3 regions of the Martinezella sp. CNPSo 3890 genome follow, and region 1 is predicted to be linked to each of the others. Evidence: riboswitches for the same ligand, from Rfam matches in the RefSeq annotation. Region 1 holds a riboswitch; each other region holds the start of a gene.
What was found. A riboswitch is a leader RNA that binds a small molecule or an ion and turns the genes downstream of it on or off. The one in region 1 is predicted to bind cobalamin.
Positions count from the first base shown of each region.

Region 2: linked by a shared signal. The riboswitch ahead of cobU (bifunctional adenosylcobinamide kinase/adenosylcobinamide-phosphate guanylyltransferase) and the one ahead of AC13RC_RS01670 (aromatic ring-hydroxylating oxygenase subunit alpha) in region 1 are both predicted to bind cobalamin.
Region 3: linked by a shared signal. The riboswitch ahead of AC13RC_RS11210 (DUF1636 family protein) and the one ahead of AC13RC_RS01670 (aromatic ring-hydroxylating oxygenase subunit alpha) in region 1 are both predicted to bind cobalamin.

Region 1 covers NZ_JBXSOR010000001.1:345,445-355,751, reverse strand. The annotation lists gene AC13RC_RS01695 (acyl-CoA dehydrogenase family protein) at 1-286, opposite strand, end outside; gene AC13RC_RS01690 (transporter) at 576-1,577, shown strand; gene AC13RC_RS01685 (BA14K family protein) at 1,648-2,115, opposite strand; gene AC13RC_RS01680 (glycoside hydrolase family 25 protein) at 2,422-3,372, shown strand; gene AC13RC_RS01675 (FAD-binding oxidoreductase) at 3,467-4,555, opposite strand; gene AC13RC_RS01670 (aromatic ring-hydroxylating oxygenase subunit alpha) at 4,558-5,802, opposite strand; cobalamin riboswitch at 5,899-6,102, opposite strand; gene AC13RC_RS01665 (DUF6656 family protein) at 6,452-7,069, shown strand; gene AC13RC_RS01660 (L-threonylcarbamoyladenylate synthase) at 7,129-8,103, shown strand; gene AC13RC_RS01655 (FAD-binding oxidoreductase) at 8,129-9,559, shown strand; gene phnF (phosphonate metabolism transcriptional regulator PhnF) at 9,563-10,297, opposite strand.
Region 2 covers NZ_JBXSOR010000003.1:226,894-237,200, reverse strand. The annotation lists gene AC13RC_RS11050 (hypothetical protein) at 687-830, opposite strand; gene AC13RC_RS11045 (cobyric acid synthase) at 1,066-2,520, shown strand; gene AC13RC_RS11040 (chloride channel protein) at 2,517-4,313, opposite strand; cobalamin riboswitch at 4,493-4,891, shown strand; gene cobU (bifunctional adenosylcobinamide kinase/adenosylcobinamide-phosphate guanylyltransferase) at 5,033-5,557, shown strand; gene cobW (cobalamin biosynthesis protein CobW) at 5,563-6,612, shown strand; gene cobN (cobaltochelatase subunit CobN) at 6,622-10,307, shown strand, end outside.
Region 3 covers NZ_JBXSOR010000003.1:265,554-275,860, forward strand. The annotation lists gene AC13RC_RS11190 (mechanosensitive ion channel family protein) at 1-2,551, opposite strand, end outside; gene AC13RC_RS11195 (iron ABC transporter permease) at 2,813-3,829, opposite strand; gene AC13RC_RS11200 (ABC transporter substrate-binding protein) at 3,892-4,851, opposite strand; gene AC13RC_RS11205 (ABC transporter ATP-binding protein) at 4,872-5,651, opposite strand; gene AC13RC_RS11210 (DUF1636 family protein) at 5,662-6,075, opposite strand; cobalamin riboswitch at 6,184-6,400, opposite strand; gene AC13RC_RS11215 (FAD/NAD(P)-binding protein) at 6,593-8,008, opposite strand; gene AC13RC_RS11220 (hypothetical protein) at 8,029-8,346, shown strand; gene AC13RC_RS11225 (SfnB family sulfur acquisition oxidoreductase) at 8,722-9,933, shown strand; gene AC13RC_RS11230 (RrF2 family transcriptional regulator) at 9,957-10,307, opposite strand, start outside.

The DNA.
Region 1 (10,307 bases):
CCTCGGGCGCGGTCAGGCCATTCCAACCGCCAGCGATCCAGTCGCGGTAGAGCTTCTCCCAGCCATCGGGAAGAACCACCTTGCCATCCGCCAGCCTTGCGCCTTGCTTATCGCCATTCTCGGCAAGCGGCTCCACCTCTTCGCCGGCGAAACGCCCGGCTTCCGACAGGATGGCATCGACAAGATCGGTGCTGAGATCGCCGAGAACGCCCTCTTCCATGGCGCGCTCCATGCCAACGACATGTTTCAGGGTGAACGCGATTTCTTCGACAGGCGCCTTGTACATGATGATTTCCTCCGGATCGATACGAGCGATGGCCCGCCTCATCCGGACCATCGGCCATTTGTGGTTATAGCTAGTTTATTTTTACGTAAACGTCAATTTTCTCAAATTGCAGGAAGCATCGATTTCCATCATCTCGCGAACCCGAACGTGACATGTGTCTTACGCGTGCCGAGCGGCCGTGACATCGCCGCCTATATCCGCGATTATTCCGCCAAAGCAGCGACTTGCATAAACAATCGTCATGAACGAAGACTAAGGCAACTGTTCAGACAATGCGAATGATGCCCCCATGAACACGCTCACGTCAGCCAACACCATACCAGGCTTTATCTGGGCATACCGTCTCCGTCCCGGCGAAACCAAGCCGGAGCGCCTACCTGACGATACCGATCGTTCGAGGCTGTTCGGCGACGACGGCTTTCTCTGGCTGCATCTCAATCTCGTGGATGCCCGGGTGCCGGCCTTCCTCGAGGATGCGCCGGGGCTGAACGAAGCCGCCCGCATAGCGCTGACCACGCATGAGACACATGCAACGATTACGGTCGACGAGCAGATGCTTTTCGGCACATTGGTCGACTTCCAGCGCGACTTTGCCCACAACACCCACGACATCGGCTGGCTGCATTTCGCACTGACCGATCGCCAGCTGATAACAACCCGGCTGCAGCCGCTGCGCAGCCTGGACAGGACCCGGGTGCTGATCGAAAAAAACGCCGCACGATTTTCCAATCCCGTTGATATTTTCGAGCTGATCGTCGTCGAGTTCCAACGAACCCTGATCTCCGTCGTCATCGAAATCAGCGAAGAGCTGAATGGCATTGAGGATTTCGTCCACGGCAATACGTCGCGCGACGAGCGTGCCAAGCTGCCGCCCATCCGCAGGACGATCGTGCGCCTGCATCGCCATCTACGGACCGTTCTCTCGTTGATGCGCCACGCCGCTGCCTCCGACGACGAGGAAATGCCGCTCGGTTTCGAGGATGTCGCCGGCCGGCTGACGGGACGCCTCGAAGCGGTCGAGCACGACGTCTATGCACTGCAGGAACGGGCGAGGCTGCTGCACGAAGAGATCGATTCGAAGCTTGCCTCCGAGATCAATCGGCATCTCTACATCCTGTCGATCATGACCGCGTTTCTGCTGCCGCCGACGCTGGTGACCGGATTCTTCGGGATGAACACATCAGGGTTGCCGCTGGCGAGCGGTGCAAGTGGCACCGGATATGCGGTTGGCTTCATCATCGCCTCCATGCTGCTGGCATGGTGGCTACTCAAGCGGGTCAATATTCTCTGACGTCGAATCATGCAAAAAGCCGCCCGGCGAAAAACCGGACAGCTGGCATTGGTCGTTCTGGAAACGCTGCTTAGAAATATGGCGAATAGCACTGACGGCGCGGGCCGGAATTCGGCTGGAACGTATTGTCGTAGGCGCGATAGGAGCGATAGCGCGACTCGCACCAGGCGACATGGCGCGGGTTGATGCCCGCGGACGGAGCCGGAGCCGGCTCATAGTAACGCGGTTGGCTGGCGATCGCGCCGCCGATCAGCGCGCCTGCGCCGAAGGCAGCCAGCGGGAACCAATAGCCGTCATGATAGCGATAGCCATGACGATACCCTCGATAACCACGATAGCCGCCATACCAGCCGCGGCGGTAGTAACCGCCATGGCGCCACTGCACCTGTTCGACATTACCAGGCGCGGCCTGGGTGGGCGCGGCCTGTTTTACGATCGGTGCGGCCGGCATCTGCATGGCAAAAGACGGTGTGAAGCTCGTCATGGCGACGGCAGCCGTTAAGGCGACTGTCGCGATTTTTGCACGGAAACCAAGCATTTTCATCTCCATTCCCTGGTTCGACTTGATACTCAAGCCTGTAGCGTTTCATGTCGGGAATGCTTCCCGAGCAAGGTTTCGCCGCCTGCTTCGTCGCATATCCGAATAGACGGCAAGAAACGCGGCAGCGCGTTATTTAGTTCCTCAAATCCCTACCGATTTAAGGAGTTACGAGGGGCTCCACGATGAACTTATAGTGATTGCTTTCTTAACCCAAGATTAACCAGCAATCCTTACTATTATTTCATGAAAGGATACCGAAAGAGTAACCTCCTCATTTACAGCTTGCTGACGATCCTGGCCCTGATGGGGCCGGTCTCAAAGCCTTCGGCCGGCGAAAGCCAGCCCTGGGGCGATCCGAAAAACGCCCTGATTGTCGATGCTTACGAGCTGAACACCATCGACTGGACCGCGTTTCTGCAGGACAAACGGATAGCCGGCTTCATCTCCAAGGCGTCCGACGGACTTCCTGAAAGCTTCAGTTGCACAGGCGACCATGGCGGCGATACGGTGGCCCATTGCAGGACGATGTGGCGAAAATACGCAGTTAGCCGCGAACTGTTTCAAACCCGCCGCATGCTGGCAAAGACGAATGGCCTGTTATGGGGCGCCTATCATCTGGGGCGCCCGGGCAATCCGATCGATCAGGCCAATCATTTTCTCGACTACGCCAATCCTCAGCCGGATGAACTGATGGTGCTCGATATCGACGGCATGGACACGACGCAGTTCATGTCGCTGGATGACGCGCAGATCTATGTTGCCCACATCAAGGTCAGGACCGGGCGCTACCCCATTCTCTACGTCAATCACAACACGGCGCGATACATAGCCGACCATCGCGGCACCTATCCGCTGCTGTCGCGGCTGCCCTTGTGGTATGCGCGCTACAAGCCCGATGTCAAAGGCACTTTTCCACTCGGCAACTGGGACAATTATGCCATCTGGCAGTTCGCTTCTTCAGACAATTGCTCGGAGAAAAGCTGCCCCTATCGCGTGCCGGGCACGCTCACCGATATCGACGTCAATGTCGTGCCGATGACGAAGATTCAGCTTGCCAAGATCTGGCCGCAAGGTGATCTCCTGCCGGCCAAACCCCTGCCCGCACCGGACGTGACGATCGCGCTCGCACAGATGTGCAGCGGGCCGCGGCAGACGCTCGTTTCGCTCATAGCCGACGTCGACCCAGTCGTCACTGCCTCGACCCCGCAATCGAAGCCGGCCGAGATCAACGAGCTGAATTACCAGGATTTCTAGAGTATCTTCGCTTTTCCTCAAATCGCGAAAACGCTCTATCTTCTTGTTTGTTTACGCATTCCGGACGGAAAACCGCTGCGCACCTGGAAATGCTCTACGCCTCGATCTGCACATCCGTCTTCGGACGCGAACAGCAGGCGAGGATATAGCCCTCGTCGATCTCGTCATCGAGGATGCCGCCATTGTGGCTCATCTCGACTTCGCCGGAGAGCTTCATGACCCGGCATGTGCCGCAAAGACCGGATTCGCAGGCGGCACCGATGCGCACGCCGGCGCCACGGGCCGCCTGAAGCACGGTTTGTCCCGCTGCGCAGGCCACATCCTTGCCCGCCATCGTGAAACGGATCGTGGTCGCCGCCTCGCCCGATGCATCGTCGGAGACCTCTGCAAGCGGCGTTGCCGCATTGGCCGGCTGGAAGCTTTCCTGATGATAGCGCGACATGTCGAAACCATGGGCTTCGAGCATGGAGCGCACGGCGTCCATGAAGACTTCCGGGCCGCAGCAGAAGATCGTCCGGTCCATGAAATCCGGCGCCAGCAGACCGATCTTCGCCTTGTCGATGCGGCCCTTCAAACCCGACCAGAGATCGGTGCGGCCGCAACCCTCGACGATGAAGCCGAGGTTGAGGTTCGGCATGAAGCGGGCGAGATATTCGAGCTCGGAACGGAAGATGATATCCGTCGGGCTGCGCGAACAGTTGACAAAGGTAATATCAGACAATGGTGCGATATCGGACATATACCGCGTCATCGCCATCATCGGCGTGATCCCGGAGCCGGCCGAGACGAAGAGATATTTCTCGCCGGGATGGCGGATATGGCTGAAATCGCCGAGCGGGCCGAAAGCCTTGATGCGCATGCCGGGCTTCAGGTTCTCGAACATCCAGCGCGTGCCGATGCTATCCTTCTGCGCTTTCACTGTCACGGCGACCGAGAAGGGCCGCGACGGCGTCGACGACAGCGTATAGGTGCGCATGACCGGCTCCGGAGCCGTCGGCAGCTCCAGCGTCACGAACTGGCCCGGCAGATAGCGGAACCAGTTGTCCTTGTCGGAGCGGAACGTGAAGGTCATCACGTCGGGCGCTTCGGGCGTTGCCGAAAGGCATTCGAGCACATGCTGCCTGTCATTCCAGGGCTGCATCTGATCGAGGTGGCGATGCGGAAGGGAGACGGTCATGTTCATGCTCAGGCAACCGCCGACAGCTTAGCCTGGTCGCCCTGCAGCCGGTTGATCATGAAGGTCGTGTACCATTCGACGAACTGCATGACTCCCCCTTCATGGACCTCCGAATAGGGACCGGGCTCATAGGCCGGCGAGCGGATGCCGAAGGCGTTTTCCTCGACGATGCGGCGGTCCTGATCGTTGGTTTCGGTCCAGACGTGGGTCAGCTCTTCCAGATTGTAGTCGACACCTTCGACGGCATCCTTATGGACGAGCCACTTCGTGGTGACGGCCGTTTCCTCGGCGCTGATCGGCAGGACACGGAAGGAAATCGCGTGGTCGCCGAGCATGTGGTTCCACGTCGTCGGGTAGTGGAACAGCAGCATGGTGCCGATGCCGTTGATCGTCACGTCAGATGAGAGCGGCCGCCTGACGGCATTCTGACCGGACATGGTGTAGCTCTCGGCACCTTCGATCAGCGGCATGCGGGCGGTGCGGAACTGCCCGTCAGGAGAGATCTTGAATTCGCTCGGCAGGCCGGCGGCTTCGCAGCGTGCCCAGTGCTCGGTGATGACGGGGTCACTCATCGCGCCCTGCACGCCGGTGACGGTCGGAGCCTCCGGGAAGGTGCGGCAAAGTTCCGGGTGATTGGCCGCGCAATGATAGCATTCGCGGTTGTTTTCCCAGACGAGCTTCCAGTTGCCCTTTTCGATAATGGTGCTCTGGAAGGCGACCTTGGCTTCGCTGATGCGGTGCGGCGCCATGTAGGGCTCGATCGTCGCGCGAACCGGGGCGAAATCGGGAGCGTTCTGCGCGAGGCAGATGAAGATGTAGCCGCCGACGCTTTCGCAGTGAACCGGCTTCAGCGAATACTGGCTCTTGTCGAAATCCTCCGCCATCTGGCGGGCAAAGAGCAGCGAGCCGTCAAGTTCGTAGGTCCACTGGTGATAGGGGCAGACGAGCTTTGCCGAGGAGCCGCGCTCCGTCGTGCAGACGCGTGAGCCGCGATGGCGACAGCTATTGTGGAAAGCGCGGATGACCTGATCGCGGCCGCGGACGATGACGACGGGATAATCGCCGATCTGGACGGTGAAATAATTGCCCGCGCGCGGCACTTCGCAATCATGGCCGATAAACAGCCAGTCGCGATAGTAGATCGTCTCCATATCGAGCTTGAAGTAATCCGGATCGGTGTAGAAGGGTTGCTCAAGGCTGAAACCCGTCCGGTGGTTCTTCAGTTGCCGCAGAACTTTGCTGCCGATGTCCATTTGCCTATCCTTAGCAGTACTAGGAGGCGGGCAAAGGACATGCACGGACGATTGGGAGCGGCCAAAAGCAATGTCCCGACCACCCGCCGCGGTCAGTAAACCTATGTGCCCAAGGCTGGTTTCCGGGCTCTGGAGCGGCCCTGTTTCCAGAGCCCCATGGCACCTTCCCAGACCGATCGGTCCAGTGGCTTTATCCGCCATGCCTCACTCCACCACCGTTGCGGGGGCAGCGCCGGATTTTGACCGGCTTCCCAATTCTCCGTCTCCCTAGCAGACGGCACCTTGAGATTGATATCATCATAGCTCTGGGCCACGTAAGCCGCTGCGCTGCAATGCGACATCGGCTTCGAATTTGACGACAGGCGAAACGGGACGCCGGGACGGTTGCATGCCGTGAAAATATTGAGAGGTGATTCAATCATTTAGTCGCCCGCGCGAGAGGTGGCCCGAGCATCGCATTTGCATTCTGCCAATGACGCTTTATTCTGATTGCGACAAGCCCGCGAGCGGCCGCTAATCAGGAGAATAAGTGGGCGGCGGAGAGCGCCTGCAGAGTCGGTAGCGGTAGTCTTGGCTCAGGCGCGATCAAGCTCGGCTCAAGCTCCGTAATCCATCATGTTCTCCAAAGAGTTTTATAGCGAGATCCGGCATGGCCAAACTCAGATATTTCGACGCTGGGAAGCCCGCCGAGCCCGAACCGGCGCCACCGGTATCGACGACGGGCTACAGCGAATTCCTGCGCACCGGCCGCATCAACCGCAACAGGCCACATTGGCTGGCGGAAGAGCGGGAATATCTTACCCATGAGCAGGTGGCTGTGCGCACGGCACAGAAGCTCAGGGATGCCGGCGAAAAAACCCATGACCGGCTCAACAGCTTCCACAAGTCCATCCGCTTTCCGAAGCTCATCTTTCATCACACGCTGAAGGACACGCCGCATCTCGGCTATTGCCACGTCACCGCTGCGCGGACGCAATTCGCGCATTACGAGGACGTGAACTGGGCTTTCTATATCGCCAATTTCTTTGCCCGCATCGGCCAGGAAGAGAACTTCTTCGAAGACATCAGCCTCAAATATTCGCGGATGTATTTCGCCGTCGCCATCCACCCGGACAAGGACACGGAAGACAAGAAGCTGACGATCAACCGCGACGTCAGAGGCAATGGCGTCCTGTTCCACACTCACGATCCGCAGATCGCCATCCGCAATGTTCTCTTGCTCGGCGCCCGCAACGAGCAGCTTCGCGACATTATTCGCCAGCTTTGACGATTGATCCGAAAACTCGAAGAGCATAAGAAACGGCCTGAACTGCAAACAGGCAGGCCATGGCACGACACATAGACATTCTCGAACATCCGCAAACGGCGATCGAAGTCGCGACAGCGGCTCTCGCAGAGGGTCTGCCGATCGGGCTGCCGACGGAGACGGTCTATGGTCTTGCCGCCGATGCTACCAATCCAGCCGCCATTACCCGGATCTATGAGACGAAGGGCCGTCCGCGCTTCAATCCACTGATCTGCCATATGAGCGATCTCGCCATGGCCGAACGCTATGCGGTCTTCGATCCCACCTCCCGTAAATTGGCGGAAGCTTTCTGGCCCGGCCCGCTGACGCTGGTGCTACCGCTCAAACCCGACAGCGGCATCCATCCGCTGGCGACTGCCGGGCTCGACACGGTCGGCATCCGCGTGCCGCAAGGCTTTGCCGGCGATCTGATCCGCGCCTTCGGCCGTCCGCTTGCCGCGCCGAGCGCCAATACTTCGGGCAAGATCAGCGCCACAAGCGCCGATCATGTGAGTGAAGACCTCGGGGAGCGGATCACGCTCATCCTCGATGCCGGCGCCTCAGTCGTCGGCGTGGAATCGACCATCGTCAAGGTCGAGGATGGCGAGATGCGTCTGCTGCGGCCCGGCGGGCTGGCGGCAAGCGAGATCGAACGAGTGGCCGGCAAGGCGCTGAAGCGCAAGAAGAAAGCCTCGGCTGCCATCGAGGCTCCGGGGATGATGGCTTCGCATTATGCACCGGGCGCAGCCGTGCGCCTCGACGCGACTGAGGTTTCCGCGAACGAAGCGCTGATCCGCTTTGGAACACCAGATATTCCCGGCATCGAAAAGGCTATTGCCGTGCTGGATCTGAGCGCCAGCGGCGATCTTTCGGAAGCTGCCGCAAACCTTTTCGATTTCATGAAGCGCGCCGATGCCACCGGCGCGACAACGATTGCCTTCTCGCATATTCCCGACGAGGGCCTCGGCGAGGCCATCAACGACCGGCTGCGCCGCGCCGCCGCGCCCAGAGAATAAATCAGCCATCGGCAAAGGACACGCCATGAGCAGCTCCGTCCCCTCTTCCGACCTTCTCGATCGCTTCGCCGCCATCGTCGGCGAAAAGCACGCCGTGCGGGATCCGGCGGAAATTGCGCCGCATCTCGTGGAAAATCGCGGGCTCTATCACGGCGCCTCGCCCATGTTGCTGAAGCCCGGCTCGGTAGAAGAGGTTTCGGCCATCCTCAAGCTTGCCAGCGAGACCGGCGCGGCCATCGTTCCCCAGACCGGCAATACCGGCCTTGTCGGCGGGCAAACGCCGCGCGAGGGTGGTTCCGACATCATCCTTTCGCTGGAGCGCATGAACCGCATCCGCGATATCGATCCGGTCGGCAACACCATGATCGTCGACGGTGGCTGCATTCTCGCGGATGTCCATAAGGCTGCGGCCGAGCATGGCCGCATGTTTCCGCTTTCGCTTGGTTCCGAGGGCTCCTGCCGTGTCGCCGGCAATCTTTCCACCAACGCCGGGGGTACGGCCGTTCTCGCCTATGGCAACATGCGCCAGCTTTGCCTCGGCCTCGAAGTTGTGCTGCCCACGGGCGAGATCTGGAACGGACTGCGCCGTCTGAAGAAGGACAATACCGGCTACGATCTGCGCGATCTCTTCATCGGCGCGGAAGGCACGCTCGGCGTCATCACCGGCGCGGTGCTAAAACTCTTTCCGCAGCCGCTCGGCCATCAGGTGGCCTTTGCCGGCCTGCAGTCGGTCGATGACGCGCTGACTTTATTCAAGAATGCCTCCAGCCTCTGCGGCACGGCGCTGACCGGCTTCGAGCTGATGCCGCGCATCGGCGTCGAATTCACCACGCGGCATATTCCGGGCGTGCGCGACCCCCTCGACACGGCCCATCCCTGGTATGTCCTGATCGATATTTCCACCTCGGATTCGGCAGAGACCGCCGAGCGGATGATGACGGCGCTGCTCGAGCAAGGCTATGAGGCCGGGCTGATCCAGGATGCGACCATTGCCAGCTCGGAAGCGCAGCAGAAGGCCATCTGGCATATGCGCGAGAGCATGTCGGACGCACAAAAGCCTGAAGGCGGCTCGATCAAGCACGACGTTTCCGTGCCGGTGGCCCAGATCCCGCAATTCATGGCGGAAGCCGAAAAGGCCGTTGTCGGTGCCATGCCGGGCGCACGCGTCTGCGCCTTCGGCCATATGGGCGACGGCAATATTCACTACAACATCTCGCAGCCCGTCGGCGCCGACAAGGCGGAATTCATCGGCCGCTGGCGCGAGATGAACAAGATCGTGCATGGTCTGGTGCTGCAGCATGGCGGCTCGATCTCGGCCGAGCACGGCATCGGCCAGCTGAAGCGCGACGAGCTTGCTTCCATCCGCTCGGAGATCGAAATCGACCTGATGCGCCGGATCAAGACAGCCTTCGATCCGGCAGGCATCATGAATCCGGGCAAGGTCCTCAAGGTCTGAGGCTCAAACCGTCACGACGACCCGCTCCGAAGCAAAGCAACCAATCTGGCAGGAAATCACATTGCCATCGGCATCGATGTCTTCGCCGGCATAGGCAAGCACTGGCGCGAGGCGCGATTGCTGCAGCAGACGGGCTTCCGCTTCAGTCGGCATGCGCGCGGTGATGTCGGTGGAGCGTCGCCAATAGTCGGCCACGCCATAATCCTTCAGCGCCGCCGTGAATGAGCCCATTACGGTGAATTTCTCTGCCAAACCGGGGAAGCGCTTGGCCGAGCAGCTGCGCATCACGAACGAGACGGGAAGCGCATCGGCATAGGCTACCAGGCACATTTCCAGCACCGCCTCGCCCGGCTGAAGATTGAGCCGCGTGGCGATATCGGCAATTGCCGGAACTTCCCTGGCCGAGACAACCTTGCGCGTGAGGTTCGCATCCGTCGCGGTCAGATCCTTGGTGAACCGTACCTTGTCGCCCAACTGGAAACGAACGGGCATATCGGCACGGACATAGGCGCCGCTGCCGCGCGCCACGCGCAACAAGCCCTCCCCTTCCAGCTCTGCGATCGCGCGCCGCATCGTCACCCGGGAGACACCGAATTGTTCGGACAAAGCGCGCTCGCCCGGCAGCCGGCTGCCGGGCGCATGCGTGCCCGTATCGATGGCATTTCGCAGCTTCGCGGCAACGGCCGCCCAGCCTCCCGCAGCCCTTACGCCTTTGTCCTGTCGATTTTTCTCTTCCATCACCAATCTA
Region 2 (10,307 bases), on a different contig from region 1:
CCCGTACGGTCCCCTTTGCTGCTGTCGTGCATTTGGTCTTTTTGCGACCGCCGAATTCTGTCGCGGCCGGGCATTCTTTGCATCGACATCAATCAGCGTAAGGATTTGGATGAAGAAATCAACAGCCCATCGGGTAATGGACGTTATCGTGCCTCTTAAATAAGCGCCTGAATTAGCCTGTTTTCTGCCATTCGTGGCTGCAAAACGTCCATTACATGGCTTCCTCAAAGCTCTGTTGCTCAGACGGATTTGAATGGCGCTTAAATCTCGCGTCCCTGGAAGACGTTTTATATCTTATTTGCGCCGTTTACGCTTTCTCAACGCAAAGAGGAAAATTTTCAAAAAATTTTCAGATTCACTCTAATTTAAGCACTTAATAACCCTCCAGTAACGATGTCCGTTTATCAATCGATGCGTGGCGGGGGACATACCGCTGCTTCCCTGGATCAGGTATTGCGTACCGGGGAAAGCGAACCTTGCGGTGTATGTGCAGGGAAGCCGGCGTTTTTTGGCAAACCGCGTCGATCTCCGGATCGCGCGGTTTTCGCGCTTGAGAGGGTGCCTTTACGAGGCAGTTTGATCTGCCCGAAGCGGCACCCGTTCCATCTCGATAACGATCAAAAATAAAGCCGCCGATGCTATCGCATGGCGGCTTCTCATGTGTCGGCTAGCGGCTTGACGCGCTATTAGCCAACATTATAGGTGCGGATGAAGCCAACCGTACCGAAGCGCGTATCGAGCTGCTGCAGGCGGCTCTCCGGGCGGCGAACCGGAAGCTTGCCATTCCAGGCGATCTGGATGGAATTCTGTCTGTTGAAGATGAAGAGCATTGGGGTATCCTCCGACCCGGACCGGCCGGTTTCGTTGTTTGTTTTCGCGATGGAGATAATCCTCTTCCGCGTAACTCACAATGGATGAAATCGTCATCCAATGTCGCAAACAGAGCATGTTTGAGGGTGGTGCATTTTTGTATCGTGCTCGCTCTTTCCGGAGGCCCGGGATCACGGCAGAATCAAGGCGGAATCTAGCGTTTTCAGTGGCTGTGGCGCATCGAGGTGGTGGGGAATGACAAGAGCGATCATGCTGCAGGGAACCGGCTCCGATGTCGGAAAAACGGTATTAGTCGCAGGACTATGCCGGCTGTTCGCAAACAGAGGCGTGAGGGTGCGCCCGTTCAAGCCGCAGAATATGTCCAACAATGCCGCCGTTGCGGAGGATGGCGGCGAGATCGGGCGCGCCCAATGGCTGCAGTCGCTTGCGGCGCGGGTGCCATCATCGGTTCACATGAATCCGGTGCTGTTGAAGCCGCAATCGGAAACCGGCAGCCAGATCATCGTACAGGGCAAGGTCTGGGGCCATGCCAAGGGCAGGGACTATCAGGCGCTGAAGCCGCAGCTGCTTGGTGCCGTACTCGAAAGCTTCGCCACGATGCGGGCAGGAACCGATCTCGTTGTCGTCGAGGGAGCTGGTTCGCCTGCCGAGATCAATCTTCGACGCGGCGATATCGCCAATATGGGCTTTGCGACACGCGCCAATGTCCCCGTCGTGCTGGTCGGTGACATAGACCGCGGCGGCGTAATCGCGTCACTGGTCGGCACGTATCATATATTGCCGGAGGAAGACCGGCGAATGATCCGTGGCTATCTGATCAACAAGTTCCGTGGCGATGTCTCCTTGTTCGGTGAGGGCATAGAGGCCATCGGCGGCTTCACTGGCTGGCAATGCCATGGCGTCGTGCCGTGGCTGAAGGCGGCGGCGCGTCTGCCGGCGGAGGATTCCGTTGTGCTGGAGCGGCTTGCTCGTGGCTCGTCCGGCGCGCTCAAGGTCGCCGTGCCGGTGCTGTCGCGGATTGCCAATTTCGACGATCTTGACCCGCTGCGAGCCGAGCCCGATGTCGATCTGGTTTTCGTTCGCGCTGGAGAGCGTTTGCCCGCCGATGCAGGGCTTGTGGTGCTACCTGGCTCGAAGTCTACGATCGGTGACCTTCTCGATCTGCGTGAGCATGGGTGGGATCGCGATATTGCTGCCCATGTGCGCCGCGGCGGTCGCGTCATCGGCATTTGCGGCGGCTATCAGATGCTCGGCCATACCGTTTACGATCCGCTCGGTATCGAGGGATCGGTGACCGAGACGCCCGGATTGGGTCTTTTGGATATCGAGACGGAAATGGCTCCGGAAAAGACGGTACGGAATAGCACTGCCGTTTCCAAGGAATATGATGTGCCGCTATCGGGCTATGAAATCCATCTTGGCGTCACGCGGGGTCCGGACTGCGAGCGGCCATCGACCATGATCGATGGGCGGCCCGATGGAGCCATATCGCCGGATGGCCGTGTTATGGGCACATATCTGCATGGGCTCTTCGGCAGCGATGCTTACCGGGCGAAGCTGCTGGCAAGCTTCGGCCTTTCCGGCGAGCGCATGAACTATCGTGCCAGCGTCGATGCGGCGCTGGACGAGGTTGCGGCAGAGCTGGAAAGTGTACTCGATCCCGCCTGGCTCGACGGTCTGGTCGCCTAAAGTTCCCCCGACACTTCCCGCCGCCGGCGGTCGAGTTCTTCGCTGTAGCGGCGCAGCGTATAGCTCTCCGTCAGCAGACCGATGACCTTGCGCTCGATCAGGTCGTTGACCACGACGAGCGCTTCGCTCTTCGTCTGCTCGAACATGGCGGCTGCCTGCTTGGCGTTCATCTGCGGCTGCAGGAATTCGTTACGCAGCCGGATGAAATCGGAAAGGCCGTGCTCCTCGTCGTCTTTTTCGATCGGGCTCGCATAGACGTCGGGCACGAGAACCATTCCGGAATATTTCTCGTTCTTGTCGATCAGGATGACGCGCTGCGCCGAGCCGATCGGAAAATTCTTGCGGAATTCCTCGATGCTCATGTCGATGCTGCCCGTGTGCACGTCGGGGCGCATCATGCGGGCGACAGTGAGATTGCGGATCCAGCCGACATCGTGGGCGCTGCGGATGCTCTCGCCGCGCAAATGGAAGCGCCATGTGGCGAAGGAGTAGCCGAAGGTCGTGCGCACCACCAGCGATGAGGTGATGACGGCGGCCAGCACCAGGGCAGTGATCGGAAAGTCCCCGGTGATTTCAAGCGCCAGGAAGGTCATGGTCAGCGGGCCGCCGATGATGGCAACGGCCAGCGAGCTCATGCCGACGACGGCATAGACGACCGGCGTCAGCGTGGCATGATCGAAATAGGGTGCACAATAGGCGAAGATCTTGCCGAGCAGCGCGCCCATGAACAGCGAAGCGAAGAAGAGGCCGCCTCTGAAGCCGGAGCCGATCGATATTGCGGAGGCGAGCGATTTCAGCAGGAATAGACCCAGCAAGGCGCCCAGCGTCACGTCCGTAGACAGATTGAGATGCAGCGCGCCATGGCCGGCAGACAGGACCTGCGGCGAAATCAGCGCCAGTGTTCCGACGACCAGCCCGCCGAGCGCGGGCCGGAAAGGCGGCGCGATGGAACTTTTGCGCGCCAGTTCCTCGACCCATGCGACGCCTTGCATGATCAGGATGCCGATACCGGCGCAGAAGGCACCAAGCAGGATAGCTGGAAGATAATCTGCCGGAACGATCGCCCCGAAATGATCGATATCGATGGCGAAGTCATCGCCGGCAAGCAGTCTTGCAATCATCGTCGATATCAGTGCCGAGACGACGACAGGGGTTAGCGTCAGGATCGAATAGCTGCCGATGATGAGCTCAAAGGCATAGAAGGCACCGGTGAGCGGCGCATTGAATGCTGCGGCAATAGCACCCGCAGCACCGCAGCCGACGAGCATGCGCAGGTCCGCGCGGCGCATCTGCATCTTATAGCCGAATTTGGACGCAATGCCCGCGGCGAGCTGCGTGTAACCTGCTTCAAGCCCGACAGACGCGCCGAATCCATTCGAGATCAGGTTCTGCACGGCGACGATGATGCTGTCGGTCAGCGACATGCGGCCGCCATGCAGCGCATTGGCTTCGATCGGGTCGACCATCGGCTTCTTGCGCGTGCGCGACAATATGTAGAGCAATATGCCGAGAATGATGCCGCCGGCGATCGGCGCGATGAACAACACCGATTTGTCGGGAATCGCCATTGCCGCCGAACTCAAGCGTTCGTAGTCGGTTATACCGTAGATGACGCTGTGAAGCTTGCGCGAGATATAGCTCATCGCGGTGACGGCACAGCCGGACGCTATTCCCACCAGCGCGCCGGCAAAAACAAGTCCCAGCTCGCCACGGCGCAGCAATGCCCTGAAGCGACCGAGATCGAATAGGACCGAGAAGACGCCGAGACGTCGCGGTTGGAATTTCTGCAGCATTGGAAGCGGACGATACGTTTTGCTCGAATGTGAGGGCTTACCCTCTATAAACTCCTAACATCAAAGAAATACGGCAAAAAAGCCGCTGGTTTTATGGGAATTTTCAACCGAATTCGCAATCAGGATGGCGCAGGTCGCATCCATGCCCTTGATTGACTTGAACTCAGTGAAAGCCTAATCATTGCGGCATAACGAATGGTTCCTGAGCGGCGATCTGCCGCATGGGATGAAAAGGGAATGTGAAGGGGCGGACCCAATCCGGGCGTTCTCATCACAGCCGACCCCGCGACTGTAGAGCGGTCAGGGTCTTTCGTTCGGTTTGAAGTCTATTTCGTCGATGGTTCGCATGGGGCGAACGGGGCGGGGCAGGCGCAAATCGAAAAAGCCACTGGTGTGGCATCATGATTAACCGGGGCTGGACGCCTCTTATTCTACGAATCGTCCGCCTTTTCATGATGCATTGCCGGGAAGGTGAGAAAGATCCGCTGGTGCACGATCGGGGGCGACCGGTTTCGGTCCGCCCCCGTCGCGGCGCCTCATCCGCGAGCCAGGAGACCTGCCATGCGTGCCGGGCGCAGAGCCTGTTTTGGGACGCGAGTTCCGCTGCCAGCACGGAGGTTGTCATGGCGCAAGACGAGTTTTCGGCGTGTAGGCGCCTGTTTCCCGGTTCCAGCGACGTGCTGCCGACCCTCGCTTTTGCTCGAGAGCGGGCATAACGCATGTCGTCTTCGATTTCCCAAGCGATCTTCGTCCTTGGCGGCGCGCGTTCCGGCAAATCCAGGTTTGCCGAATCTCTGGTTTCGGACACTGGTCTTGAACGTCACTATGTGGCGACAGGGCAGGCGTGGGATGACGAGATGCGCGAGCGCATCGCCAAGCATCGTGCCGATCGCGGCGATCTATGGCAGACGCATGAGGAGCCGATGGATCTCGTCGGACAGCTTGCCGCTATCGACGCGGAGGGGCGGGCGGTGCTTATCGACTGCCTGACGCTCTGGGTGACCAATCTGATGATGGCCGAGCGGGATATGGCGGCAGAATTTGCCGCTCTCACTGCATTTCTGTCGACTGCACGATCGAGACTCGTTCTCGTTTCCAACGAGGTGGGCCTGGGAATCGTGCCGGAAAATCGCATGGCGCGCGAATTTCGCGATCATGCCGGCCGCCTGCACCAGATGGTCGCGGCGGCAAGTGCCGAAGTTTATTTTATCGCAGCGGGCCTGCCGCTGAAAATGAAGGGCTGATCTATATGAACCAGGAAAAGATTCCCGCCACCGTCATCACCGGCTTCCTGGGAGCCGGCAAGACGACGATGATCCGCAACCTCCTGCAGAATGCCGGCGGCAAGAAGATCGCGCTGATCATCAACGAATTCGGCGATCTTGGCGTCGATGGCGATGTGCTGAAGGGCTGCGGAGCGGAGAACTGCACGGAAGATGACATCATCGAGCTGACCAATGGCTGCATCTGCTGCACTGTCGCCGATGATTTCATTCCCACCATGACGAAGCTTCTGGAGCGCGATGCGCGCCCGGATCATATCGTTATCGAGACCTCGGGCCTCGCGCTGCCGCAGCCGCTGGTCGCTGCCTTCAACTGGCCTGATATTCGTACGCACGTTACCGTCGACGGCGTCATCACGGTGGTCGACAGCGCGGCTGTTGCGGCCGGCCGTTTCGCCGACGATCACGACGCCGTAGAGGCTGCTCGCGTCGAGGATGACTCGCTCGATCACGAAAGCCCGATCGAAGAGCTGTTTGAGGATCAGCTGACCTGCGCCGATCTGATCGTGCTCAACAAGACCGATCTGATCGACACCGACGGACTCGGCCGCGTGCGCGCCGAGGTTGCCTCGCGCACCGCCCGCAAGCCGACGATCATCGAGGCGAAGAACGGCGATGTACCGGCCGCTGTCCTGCTCGGCCTCGGGATCGGCACGGAAGACGATATCGTCAACCGCAAATCTCATCACGAGCTGGAGCACGAGGATGGCACGCCGCACGACCATGACGAGTTCGACAGCTTCGTCGTCGAACTCGGCCCGATTGCCGATCCGGCCGCCTTCGTCGATGCGCTGAAGGGCGTGATTGCGGAGCATGATGTGCTGCGCCTCAAGGGCTTCGTCGATGTCCCCGGCAAGCCCATGCGCCTGCAGCTTCAGGCCGTCGGCAGCCGCATCGACACCTATTTCGATCGCGCCTGGACGCCGGGTGAAGCCCGCGCGACCCGGCTTGTCGTGATCGGCCTGCACGAGATGGACGAGACGATCGTTCGCAAGGCGATCGAAGCATTGGTCTAAGGGAAATCCATGCACCTTCTCCTGGCTCAAAAGGGAACCATCAGCGACGGAGAGGAGGCGATCGATCTCGGGCAGTCGCCCGGCGATATCCTCTTTCTGTCGGCTGCCGATACCGAGCTTGCGGCTATTGCCGCGGCCCACGGAGAGGGCGGCCGTTCCCTTCGGCTTGCAAGCCTGATGAGCCTCAAGCATCCGATGTCCGTCGATACCTATATCGAGAGAACGGCGCGGCATGCGAAGCTCATCATCGTGCGGGCGCTCGGAGGAGCAAGCTACTTCCACTATGCGCTGGAAGCGTTGCATGCCTGTGCAGCGCGCCAGGGTGCCTTGATCGCGGTGCTGCCGGGAGATTCGAAACCCGATCCCGGGCTAACGCCATTTTCCAACGTCGCACTCGATGATCTCAATGCGCTCTGGTCCTATCTGATCGAGGGCGGCGAGGCGAATTCGCGGGTGTTTCTCGCCTATGCCGAGGCGATGCTCTCAGGCGCCGAGAAGCCGATGCCCGCCGTACCCTTGATGAAGGCCGGGATCTGGTGGCCGGGGCGGGGCGTGATCGGCGTCGAAGAGTGGCGGAGAGTCTCCAAAGCGGAGATGGTGATCCCTGCAGGATTCGAACCTCCGACCGTCGCGATTTCCTTCTATCGGGCGTTGGTTCAGAGCGGTGAAACCAGACCTGTCGAAGCCATGATGGAGGCGCTTATCGCTGAGGGCATGCGGCCGTTGCCGGTCTTTGCCTATAGCCTCAAGGACGCCGTGTCGGTCGGTATTCTCGAAAGTGTCTTTACCGAGCTGAAACCGGGCGTGGTCATCAATGCCACGGGCTTTGCCGTTTCAGCTCCGGGCGCGGATCGGCAGCCAACAGTGCTGGAGACTGGTGACGCCATTGTTCTGCAAGCCATCTTCTCGGCTTCATCGAAGGAGGCGTGGGAGGAATCTTCGCAGGGGCTTTCGGCGCGCGATCTCGGCATGAATGTGGCGCTCCCCGAGGTCGACGGGCGCGTTCTCGCCCGCGCCGTGTCCTTCAAGGCTGCGGCCCGCTATGATGAAAGGGTCGAGGCCAATATCGTTGCCAGCGAGCCACTTCAGGATCGCATGCGCTATACGGCGCGGCTTGCGGCCAATTGGGCGCGGCTGCGCAATACGCCGCCCGGCGATCGCCGTGTTGCGCTTGTCATGGCGAACTATCCCAATCGTGATGGACGTCTCGGCAATGGTGTCGGGCTCGATACGCCGGCCGGCACGATCGAAGTGCTGAAGGCGATGCGGGCGGCCGGTTACGGCGTTGCCGATCTGCCTGCCGACGGTGATGCGCTGATGCGGCACTTGGCGGAAGGGCCGACAAATTCGGGGTACGATGGCCGCGTGGTCGGCGAGACGCTTTCCTTCAGCGACTACAAGCATTTTTTCTCGTCGCTTCCCAAACCGATTCAAGATGAGATTACCGCGCGCTGGGGGGAGCCTGAGGCCGATCCCTATGCGTTGGATGACGGCTTTGCCCTGCCGTTCTCCCGCTTCGGGGATGTGCTCGTTGGTATCCAGCCGGCGCGCGGCTACAATATCGATCCGAAGGAGAGCTACCATTCTCCCGATCTCGTGCCGCCGCACGGCTATCTTGCCTTCTATGCCTTCCTGCGCCGCTCTTTCGATGCGCATGCGGTCATTCACATGGGCAAGCACGGCAATCTCGAATGGCTGCCGGGCAAGGCACTGGCGCTGTCGGAAAATTGCTATCCGGAAGCAATCCTCGGACCACTGCCGAACCTCTATCCCTTCATCGTCAACGATCCTGGTGAGGGCACGCAGGCCAAGCGCCGCACGAGCGCCGTCATCATCGATCACCTGACGCCGCCGCTGACGCGTGCCGAAAGCTATGGCCCGCTGAAGGATCTGGAAGCGCTGGTCGACGAATATTACGAGGCTTCCGGCGGCGATCCCCGCCGCATCCGTCTGCTGCGTAAACAGATCCTCGATCTCGTCGCCGATATCGGGCTAGATCAGGATGCCGGCATCGCCAAGGGCGAGGGCGAAGACGAGGCCTTGCGCAAGCTCGATGCCTATCTCTGCGACCTCAAGGAAATGCAGATCCGCGATGGGTTGCACATTTTCGGCGTCTCGCCCGCTGGGCGGTTGTTGACGGATTTGACGGTGGCGCTGGCAAGGGTGCCGCGCGGGCTGGGCGAGGGTGGCGATCAGAGTCTGCAGCGGGCGATTGCTCGGGATGCGTTCGAGGATGTGGGGAGTGCGATACCCCCCTCTGTCGCCTTCGCGACATCTCCCCCACAAGGGGGGAGATTGGTTGCTCGTGCTGCCCCATCGCCTCAAGTGACTGTCGAATCCGCAGATGCTGTTGGTAATAAATCGGGAGAACGAAGCGGCACACTCCAATCAATCTCCCCCCTTGTGGGGGAGATGTCAGCGAAGCTGACAGAGGGGGGTATCCCTCCGAACAAGCCATTCGACCCGCTAGACTGTGACATGGCCGCCGAATGGACCGGCCCGCGCCCCACAATTCTCCAAGACATCTCCGACGCCTCCTGGCGCACACAGGGCGATACCGTCGAGCGCATCGAACTCCTGGCCGCAGAACTCGTGAATGGCGAAACGGCCTGCCCGGAGAACTGGCCCAACACTCGCATGGTTCTCGGCGAGATTGGCTCGAAGCTCCAGCCGTCCATCCTTGCCTGCGGCGACGCGGAAATCGCGGCTCTGCTCAAAGGTCTCGACGGTCGTTTCGTACCTCCCGGCCCATCCGGCGCACCGACTCGTGGCCGGCCGGATGTTCTGCCGACGGGGCGCAATTTCTATTCGGTCGATAGCCGTGCGGTTCCGACGCCGGCGGCCTACGAGCTTGGCAAGAAATCGGCCGAATTGCTCATCCGCCGCTATGTACAGGATCATGGCGAATGGCCCGTTTCCTTCGGCCTGACAGCCTGGGGCACATCGAACATGCGCACGGGTGGCGACGATATCGCGCAGGCGCTGGCGTTGATTGGCGTCAAGCCGGTCTGGGACATGACCTCGCGCCGCGTCACCGGCTATGAGATCATCCCGCCGGCCATGCTCCGGCGGCCGCGTGTCGATGTCACGCTGCGCATCTCCGGCTTCTTCCGCGATGCCTTTCCCGAGCAGATCGCCTTGTTCGATAGGGCAATCCGCGCGGTCGGCATGCTCGATGAGGATGCAACGGACAATCCGATTGCGGCGCGCATGCGCGGCGAGATCGCGCGGCTTGAGGTGGCCGGGCTGGACACCGCGTCTGCCAGTCGTCGGGCGGGCTATCGCATCTTCGGGTCGAAACCCGGCGCTTATGGAGCTGGTCTGCAGGCGCTGATCGATGAGAAAGGCTGGGAGCGGCGCGCGGATCTGGCGGAGGCCTATCTCGTCTGGGGCAGCTATGCCTATGGCGCCGGCGAGGAGGGCAGGGCGGAGCGGGGCGTCTTCGAAGAGCGTTTGCGTTCGATCCAGGCGGTCGTGCAGAACCAGGACAATCGCGAGCACGATCTGCTCGACAGCGACGATTACTATCAGTTCGAGGGCGGTATGGCGGCAGCGGCCGAGCAGCTTGGCGGCGCGCGTCCCTCGATCTATCATAACGACCATTCGAGGCCGGAAAAGCCTGTAATCCGCTCGCTTGAAGAGGAGATCGGTCGGGTCGTGCGCGGGCGCGTCGTCAACCCCAAGTGGATCGAGGG
Region 3 (10,307 bases), on a different contig from region 1:
CGGCCGACAAAGCGGAATCTTCTTTTACGTCATCCTCAGCTTCAGGCCCGTCGGCAGAATCTGTCAGTGCGTCCGCCGTGACATCCAGCTGCCTGCCTCGTCTGCCCTCGCGAACGATATGCAACTCCTGATGCGGATAGGGAATGGAAATCCCCTCCTCCTTGAAGCGCTTCAGGATTTCGATGCGCAGATTGTTGCGGATCTCCATGCCGTCGGAAAGATCGGACAGATAAAAGCGCATCTCGAAATCGAGCGATGACGGACCAAAACGCAGGAACTCTACATGCGGCTCCGGATTCCTCAGCACCTTCGGAATCGAGCGTACCAGCTCCAGCAGGATATCCATCACCTTGCGCGGATCGGCATCATAGCTGACGGATACCGGGATTTCGGAGCGGGCGAGCCTGTTGCGGTGCGTCCAGTTGCCGACCGACGCGTTGATAAGCTCGGAATTCGGTACGATGATCGACTGCTTGCGGAAGGTCTCGATCTCGGTCGCACGTACCGAGATGCGCTTGACGATGCCTTCCGAAGTGCCCGAAACGATCCAGTCGCCGACCTTGAACGGCCGCTCGACCAACAGGATCAGACCGGACACGAAGTTCGACACGATGTTTTGCAGGCCGAAACCGATACCGACCGAGAGGGCACTGGCGACGAGGGCCAGGCTGGACAAATCGATGCCGGCAGCGGAAATGGCAAAGATCGCCGCCAACGCTATGCCGAGATAGCCGATACCGGTTCTCACCGAGTTGCGGACACCGAGATCCACCTGCCCGCGCGCCATGACATTGCTGTCGAGCCAGCGCTGGAACCAGCGCGTGACCAGATAGCCGCCCGCAAACAGCAGGATGCCGACGAAAATGCCGAGCAGCGAGATCGACATGTTGCCGATCTTGATCTCGGTAAAGAGCCTGTAGGCAAAGGTTTCCAGATCCTGAATGTGAAAGCCCCAGGAGAGCAGGATCAGCGGAATGCCGGTCAGCAGCGCGACGGCGTAGGTCGCAAGCCCAGCTGCAAGACCGGCCTGATCGAGCGCCACTTCACGCAGCTTCAGGCGATTTTCCAGAAAGCGTCCGATGATCGTTTCGGCAAAGACGCCCTGCTTGGATACGGCCTTGCCGAGCTGGAAACCAAGATACATGGTCGCGATGACGGCGCTCGTCACGATCATCTGCGTTGCCATGAAGCGGGCCAGCCCGACATAGCCGATGAACGAGGTGAAGATCACCAATATGCCGAGAACGCGAAGAATGATGGCCATGCCATGCGGCCAATGGCGGCCTGGCGCATCCGGATCGCCATTTTTGGCAAGCATCGGCGAACCGAAGGAGGCTGCAATCAGAATAAGGCCGATCAGCAGTGCCGCCAGAAAGCTCTTGGCCACGGTAACGACGACCGGCGACCCCATGGACTCGCTGATGCGGTCGAAGACGTAATCCAGCCCGTTGACCACAGCCATGGCCTGCAGGCACCAGGTCAGCGAATGTGCCCCCTTGTTCGACAGCTTGACCAGCCGCCAATGCGGCCGGAAGGGCGCGAAGACAGCATTGCTCAGGCGACCGACAAAATAGACGAGTCCAATAAAAGCGAAAACCGCAGCCAGTATCGGCGCGATGTCAGGCCGCAGCACATTGAAATTCGAGAGGAAGAAGAAAGACGTAACGAGAAAGGCAGCCAGCGACAGCGTGCGGATCAAGGTCGACCAGAATGCGACGGAGAGCCGGCTGATATAGGGCGGATTCTCGACGGCCTCGTCCTGCACGTAATAGCGGCGGAATAGCCGATAACCACCGAAAAGAAAGATCAGAGCTGCGCCAATCGACAGGCAGACAGCGGCCAGGAATGAAGCAAGCTTTGCCTTAAGCACGAAGCCGATCCAGCTCGTCACGGCGGTACTGAACTTGACGCCCTCGTCGACCAGAGCCGCCCCCGCATCGTCGAATGTCGCCGTGGAAATCTCCGTCCGCTTGAATAGCGTCTCGGCAAACAGCCTTCGGCGCATCTCCATGAACTGCATCGCAAGCCGATTGGTCTCTGCGGTCAGATTGTCGGCATCGAGAATCGCGGCGCTGATCTGGGAGCGTTCGGCATTGAGCCGATCGCGCTCCTGCGCGACGATCGGAGCCTCAGGCGGCTGGCCTTCCTTGGGCGCAGCACCGAGTTGGGTCAGGCGTGCATCGATTTCAGCGGTACGGGGTTTCAGGCGTGCGGAAATAGCAGCTGTGGTGCGGTTGAGCTCGTCGACCTGGCCGGACAGCGCCACGAGCGTCTCGTCATCCGATGTTGCCTGTTTCGCCGCGTCCTGAAGCGACGCATAAGTCTTCTTCGCTTTGCCAAGATCAGTAACAGCTGCGTCCAGCAGCCCATTGGCGAGCTGCCCGGGCTGTTGGTCCGTTTGCTGCGACGCTTGGGCCGGCTGCTGATCCTGCGCAAGGGCAGCCCCCGCCAGCGGGATGATGGCGGTAAACACGCCCAATCCCAGCAACAAAAGGGACAATAGAAAAAGACGAGATTTCAGCAGGCGCAAGCAGAGCTCCTCGTTGCACATGAAGTCGCAGGCAGTGGATGACCGAATCGCCGCAAAAATGGAGACCCGAGTCGTCCTATAGTAGGATTGCGAATTCCATAGTCTTTACGCGTACGCCTTGTAAGACAAAGAAAGGCGACACGAAGGCATTCCATGCCGTTATCCCGTCTGGACTCTCCTTCAAAACCGGATATCGGCCGCTCTCATCTTGACGACGATCTGCCGCGCCGATCATCGCCCGCCCGGAAATAGGCCAGGAAAACACCTTGGCAATGGGTCGATCTATGCGCGCCCGCTCCGCAATATCAAGATGAAGGCGACGCCTCCAGCAAGCCCGGTGACCACGCCGATCGGCATGTCCTCCGGAGCCATCACCAGGCGCGCGATAATATCAGCCCAGATCAACGTCAGTGCGCCGAAAGCGGCGCTCAGCGGCACCACGCGCACATTGTCGCCGCCCACGATCAGCCGCACGAAATGCGGCACCATCAATCCGACGAAACCGATTGCGCCTGAAAAGGCGACCATCACGCCGGTCAGCAGCGCCGTGATGACGAAGAGTAGCAAGCGAAATCGTGCAACGGCAATGCCAAGCGTGACGGCCGTTTCATCACCCATCGCAAGTGCATTGAGCTCCCTCGTCTTCGGAAGAAGCAAGACGAGGCAGAACAGCAGGATGCCAGCGGGATAGATGAGGTGTTGCCATTGCGCCAGCCCGAGCCCGCCCAGCATCCAGAAGACAACGGTGTTGGCGGCTCTCGGGTCGCCCAGAAAGATCAGGAGGTTGCCAAGCGCCGTGAATACGAAGGCTACCGCCACGCCCGACAGGACGAGCCGATCGGCCGAATGCGAGCGCGTCAGCCGCGTCGTCAGCCCGACGGCCGCGGTTGCGAGCAAGGCGCCGGCAAAAGCGAACAACGGCACCGTCAACAGGCCGAGGATCAGCCCGGTATGCAATAGCGCCAGAATGGCGCCGAATGCCGCCCCGGAGGAGACGCCGAGGAGATGCGGGTCCGCCAATGGATTTCGCGTCAGCGCCTGCAGGACGGCGCCGGTGATGGCAAGCCCCGCCCCGACGAGCGCCGCCAGAACGACGCGCGGAAAACGGACGTCCCAGACGATGCTTTCCTGCCCGCTGGACCAGGTGGCCGGAAAGGCACCAACATGCAGTCTGTTGCCGACAATCGACCAGACGGTGGAGAACGGAATGGATGCCGAACCGAGCGAAACACCGGCGGTGATCGACAGAATGAAGCCTATGGCGAGCAAGGGGATGAGAATGGAGAGATTGAGGCGCATGCTTGAATCTTGAGGAAGGGATCCGCCCCATGATCGACTGGACGGATCGGCATTGCAGACGATTACATGGCGCTCGGGTGAAAGGCCCTGGCCAGCGTGGCGATAGCCTCGATGTTGCGCGGCCCCGGCGTCGCCTCCACATAGGGCAGCACGACGAAGCGGTCATTCTTCACGGCATCGATATTCCTGAAGGCCGGATTGCCCTTGAGAAAGGCGATCTTCTGGGCGGCGGTGACCTGGCCGTAGTCGACGATGACGATCACTTCCGGGTTCTTCTCGATGACCGGCTCCCAGGACACTTCAGTCCAGCTCTTCTCGACGTCGTCCATCACATTGACGCCGCCGGCAGCCTCGATCAAGGCGGTCGGAATGCCATAGCGCCCCGATGTGAACGGCTTCTTCTCACCGGAGTCATAGACGAAAACGCTGGTCGGCTTGTCGACATGACCGATCCTCGCCTGGATCTCAGCAAGCTGCTTGCGATAGCCGGCGACGAGCGCCCCCGCCCTGTCCTCGACGCGGAAGATCCTGCCGAGATTGAGGAGATCCACAAACATGTCGTCCATGGTCGGCTTGTTCTTCTGCATGACGAAGATGCAGGATTCGGTCAGCTCATAGACCTTGATGCCGAAGGGGGCGAGCGTTTCCGGAGTTACCTCGCCGCCGACCTTCATGCCATAGTTCCAGCCGGCAAAGAAGAAATCCGCATTGGCGCCGAGCAGCACCTCTTTGCTCGGATATTTCGGCGACAGCTCCGGCAGTTCCTTCACGCCGTCACGCAGCTTCTCATCCAGCGTCTTCCAGCCGGAAATGCCGGTATAGCCGACCATGCGGTCCTGCAGCTTCAGCGCCAACATCATCTCGGTCAGGTTGACGTCGTTGGAAACGGCCCGCTCCGGCGCTTTGTCGAAGGTCACATCGCGATTGCAGCTGCGCACGGTGACAGGCTCGGCGAGTGTCGTGCCCGCAAACAGGCTTCCGATAAGCAAGGCCGCGGCAGACAGGGATATGCGAGAAAACATGAATAACTCCAATGATCGTATTATCGAAGGGAAAAGGAAAAGCGCTGCGGACCGCCGTCGGTGCGATGCAGCCGCGTACCAACCCTGAAAGCGTTCGAGACATGCTCCACAGTCAGGACTTCGGCAGGTTCGCCGTGGCCCATAAGCCGCCCGCAATTCATGACGGCGATCTGCGTCGCAAAATCAGCAGCGAGATTGATGTCGTGCAGCGTCGTGATGATCGTCAGGCCGAGTCTCTTCAGTAGCTCAAGAATCTCGAGCTGATGGCGGATGTCGAGGTGATTGGTCGGCTCGTCGAGGATGATGAGTTCCGGCTCCTGTGCCAAGGCGCGGGCGATCAGCGTCCGTTGCTTCTCACCACCCGACAGCGACGCGAATTGCCGCTGTGCCAAAGACTCCAGTTCCAGACGGGCAAGCGCCTTGGTCGTGACCTCATGGTCGCGATCGCTCCAGCGTGCCATGCCCTTGCGGTGCGGGATGCGGCCCATCAACACCACGTCCCGCACGCTGAAGGGAAAATCACCTGGCGTCTCCTGCGGCACGACGGCGATGCGCTGCGCCGCCTCTCGCGGACCTATGGACCAAAGATCGATGCCGTCGAGACGCACCGAACCTCGCTGCGGCTTGAGGCCGCGATAGAGGCAGCGCAGCAAGGTCGACTTGCCGGCTCCATTCGGACCGATGATCGCAAGCCGGGCGCCGGCCTCGACTGACAGCGTGATGCCACTGATGATCGGCATTCCCTTCTGGGGACCCCAGCTGATGCCGTCTGCTTTCAGTCGTGCGCTTCGTTCGGACATGACCCGGCTCCTATTGCAACACGACCAGCTGGCGTTCGGCTGATACGATGGCGGCGGGAATGCGCGCGAGGGTCTTGCCTGCCAGCGCTCTCGGGCGCTCGCTTTCGCGGGTCAGTCCATCGGGGCGATCCCGATAAAGCTTCGCGAAGGAGACGAGCGCACCGATATCGCTCGCATCCTCGATGTCACCGAAGAGGTACGTCGACTTTGCTGTGGCCTGGAAAGCGACCGTGCACGGCCGTTCGCAGCCCGCCATGCAGACGCTGCCCTCCAGGCTGAAATCATCCGCGAGTGCGGCGTCAGCCTGGGAGATCGCCATCTGCAGATGTTTCAGGAGTTCGAGGCCCGGCCGGCACGGTTTGCCGACATGACGGCAGTTGGTGCACACGGTGATCCGGTGCGTCGCCTCTTTTGTATTATCCATGAGATGCCTCCCGGAGATTTCGCCGGAGGCACAGTCAAGATGGGGCCAGCGGACGCAGCGGCGCCCTCGCCCAACCACTGATTTTCCATCGGAACACCCCGTCCGTTGCGGTTGATATCGTCGATGGCAGGTCTCCTGGCTCGCGGGTCACAACTCGTTCGCGCCTTCCCGGCTTGACGCCAGTGGCATATTGCGAACGCGCTCTCCGCTTACAGTTGCGGGGGCAGCCACGGTCTTGGCCCCTGATGGGTAATCCGCACCGTGTTCCCTTTTCAGCCGCCATCCGGATCGATCCGAAAGCAGCACCATCGGCGGTATTCATGTCATAGAAAGCGGATGCGGGCAACGGGGATGTCATATGCGCTTTCATTTGTCCTGGAGCTTCGGCCTGAGTAGGCAATCGTTACGTTATTACATAACAAATGACAAGCCATTATCTCCGCTCGAGGCCGCAACTGCGATATGCATATGCGGAAGCACTCAATCGCGATCCAGAATGAAAGAAACCGCAGGGCTGTCAGACCGCCTTGCACTGAGGATGAAAACGCTCCGCGACGCTCTCTGCCGCCGCATAGGCCTGCGTCACGATCTCAGGCACCAGATCGATGTCGGGGAGACTTCCAAGTCCCAGGGGACCAATCGCAAAAAGCCCGTCTGTCGTACGCCCGTTGACCTCAAGCGAGCCTGTCGCGTCCACGGCGAGACCGAGGCCAAGCTCGTCCGGCACCGCGAGGCCGGCATCGATGAGGCTACGCAGCAAGGGTGCATTCAGATCCGGCGCCTGGCACCGACAATCGATTACGTCGTCGGCATAGAGCTGCTCGGTCTCCTGCCGGCCAGCCGGCTTCAAAACCAGCCCGGTCGGCGTGCGGCGGATAAAATGACCGCGCCGCAGCAACGTGTTGCCCTCGGCAAGCTCCTGATTGAGGCGCAAGTGCAGCGCCTCGGGAAGCCGATTGCGATGGCTGTCATAAAGCGCCCGCAAATGGCGGTTGAACTGCTGCTTCTGCCCGGCCGGCAGAGATCGCCAAAGCGAGCGCGCATGCTTGCGCAAGCCGTTCATGACGGATTGCCAGCTCTGGCCGTTCGCCTCCGCCTCGACGCAAGCCTTGCGGACGAAGCGGACGATCTCGCTGAGTTTGCCGGGCATCTCGTCGGCAGGGAAAACCGGATCGGCATTGTTGCGCGTGTGGCTCTGCGGCAGAAAGCCTCGCCGCGAAACGATGGTGATCTGTCCCGTATAGCCGTTCTCACGCATCTGCAGCAGCCGATCGACGACGCGCAGGCCGCTTCCGAGCAGGATCGTATGCGGTCGCGACACGAGACGGCGCGCCCGCACCGTCGTCGGCACGGTCACGAGATCGCTGGCCTGGAATTCGTGATCGCTAATGCCATAGCCTGTCGCCAGCACCACCATGTCGAAAGGCGCATTGGCGGCGCCATCGCTTTCCACTACGAAACGGCCGCCACGAACACGCCGAAGCCCGAAGACCGTCTCACTGCTGACCTGCACCGCCACATCCCGCCGTGACGAGAAGGCTTCCGAAAAGCGCTGATAGACGTAGTCGCTGAAAATGCTCTTCGGTACGAAGATCTGCAAAAAACCGGGTATGGCGGCGGGGACGGCGCTGCGGAAAGGCACATTACCGCAAAGCCATTGATTGAAGTCGTCGGGATCTCCCGCGGAAACGGAAAGATCGCGAACACGGCTGTTGAGAATTTCACTGCTATGTCCGGAGGCGAGCGCCTGTCCGCCGCTGACGGTGGAATTAGGATCGAAAAGCTGCAGATGGAAGGGAAAGCGAACCGTCTTCATCAAGGCGATCGCCATCATCATGCCGGAAAAACCGCGCCCAATCACGGCAATGCGGGGCATCGCATAAGGCCGCGCTGTCGCGTTCGTCCTGGCGGAAAAGAATCCCTGAACCGTCATATCAACTCCTGGGGCGAGAGGTGGTCGATCATGCCTTTCTTGGGCTTGCTGACTTCACAGGTCCGGAAACACAGAGCCGATATCCGGGCCTCGGCAACCTTGGGACTGCGGCCGACAGAACGCACGAAAGCCGCTTCCGTTCTCAATACGCGTCGCGCTTCTTCAATCAGGATCCTTCCAAAATGAAAGATGCGACAGGCAGGTCCAACTCTGATCCAACACCAGATGCCTGCGATCAGCCGCCATATGATTACTTCGTCAAAAGCCATCAGGCAGCAGGATTATTGCCATTGTCTACTTATTTAGTCGTATATGAAAGCGCGAAAACGCTCCGCTAGCAAGTGCTTTCTTGTCCGGGCGGAATAGGGTCGACGAAGCTGCGGTACAGAAAACGGCTGGCGACCGGACACCCCCTTCGTATCCGGTACCTGCGTCGATCAGCAAAAAGGGAAAGCAAATCCAAGCCCTAGGATCAGCTTATGAAGCAGCTTTCGCTATTCGTTGGCCCCCGAGAGGAGGGTTCGCAACCCGCCATCCTCAACGCATTATATCGGGCTGCTCGCTTACAATTTTCGTGGTCGGCACCTATCGTGCCCGAGGGCGCAACAAGAATGCGCCAGGAAAATCCGTTGTACACTCCATCTATCGAAATTAAGATCGCAGGGATTTGCTGCGCCTGAGAAACCGACTTGGCGCTGGCCGAGGAGTGGTGAATGGGGACTGTTTCGCAGTTGCACGAACGTGTCAGGCCGCCCGCCCATCGCGTTCAGAGCGAAGAGGAAGCGCTCGACATCGCACGTTCGCTCGCCGCCGGTTTTGCTCAGCATGCAAGCGATCGCGATATCAATCGCATCCTGCCCTATGACGAGGTCGAAGCCCTGTCGCAGTCAGGCCTGTTGGGGATTTCCGTTCCTTCGGAACATGGCGGTATCGACATTTCGAACTGCGTTCTTGCCGAGGTCGTTGCGATCCTCGCTGAGGCAGATCCTTCCATAGCACAGATATTGCAAACGCATTTTCATGTGCTGGAAGCGGTGAGAATTGGGGGCAGCGAGGACCAACGGGCATCCCTTTTCGACCGCGCCATTATCGGCGATCGTTTCGGCGGCATCTTTTCCCAATCCGGTGCAAGCGGCACCGACCAGCATCCCTGGCATCTGACAGCGGATGGGCTCGGCTTCCGCCTCAGCGGACGGAGTCAGCCTTCCGCCAGCATTCTGTTTTCGGACTGGATTGCGCTATTCACGACCGACAAACGCAAGGGGCTGATCGCCGCTGTCGTGTCCAGAGATATGGAAGGCATCCAGATCATCGACGACTGGGATGGCTTTGGTCAGCGCACCTCCGGAAACGGCACGATCATATTGCATAATGTCTATCTCAATGCCGACGCCCTTCTTCTGCACCGAGAAAAGCTGGCTGAGCCTACAGTGATCGATAGTGTGAACCAGCTCACCGGTGCCGGCATCAATCTCGGCATTGCCCGCTCCACGCTGACGGCGACGATGGAATTCGTGCGGACCCGCTCTCACTCAGGCAACGGGGATGAGCGAGCCGTCAACGATCCGCTGATCGTGACAAGGATCGGCGAGATTGCCATCCGCATTGAGGCGGCGACGGCGATGGTGGAGCGCGCCGGCGGCAAGATCGATGCCGCACAGATCAATCTCACCGAAGATCATGTTATCGACGCCGCACTCTCCGTTGCGGCGGCCCAGACGATTACTGCCGATATCGCGATGGAAGCAGCCGACGCGCTGTTCGAGCTTGCGGGCACGGAGTCTGCGCGCATCGGACTCAACCTTGACCGCCACTGGCGCAACGCCCGCATTCACACCCTGCATGAACCGGCCCGCCGGAAATACCACATCGTCGGCAACTACCATCTCAACGGCGTAAAGCCATCGAAGACCTCATTGCCTTAATGGGCGCAGGAGAATCGACAAGGTCAGCCGATATGTGAGGCCCGGTGGTTTTCCCGTTCCGGGATATCGGCGTCAGCGCCACCGGCAACGAATTCCTCCAGCGACATGTTGTCGAGAATCTCGGCAATCGCGTCACGCACCTCGGTCATCGAGCGCCGGACCTGACAGCGTTCCGGATCGGAACAGTCGTCGCAGGCTTCGTAAGCCGTACGGCTGGCGCAACGGATAGGCGCCAACGGGCCGTCGAGGGTACGAATGACATGGCCGATACGGATTTCCGATGCGGGGCGCGACAGCGAATAACCGCCGCCTGGGCCTTTCTTCGAACGCAATACGCCGGCATTTCGCAATTCGAGGAGAATGGTATCGAGAAA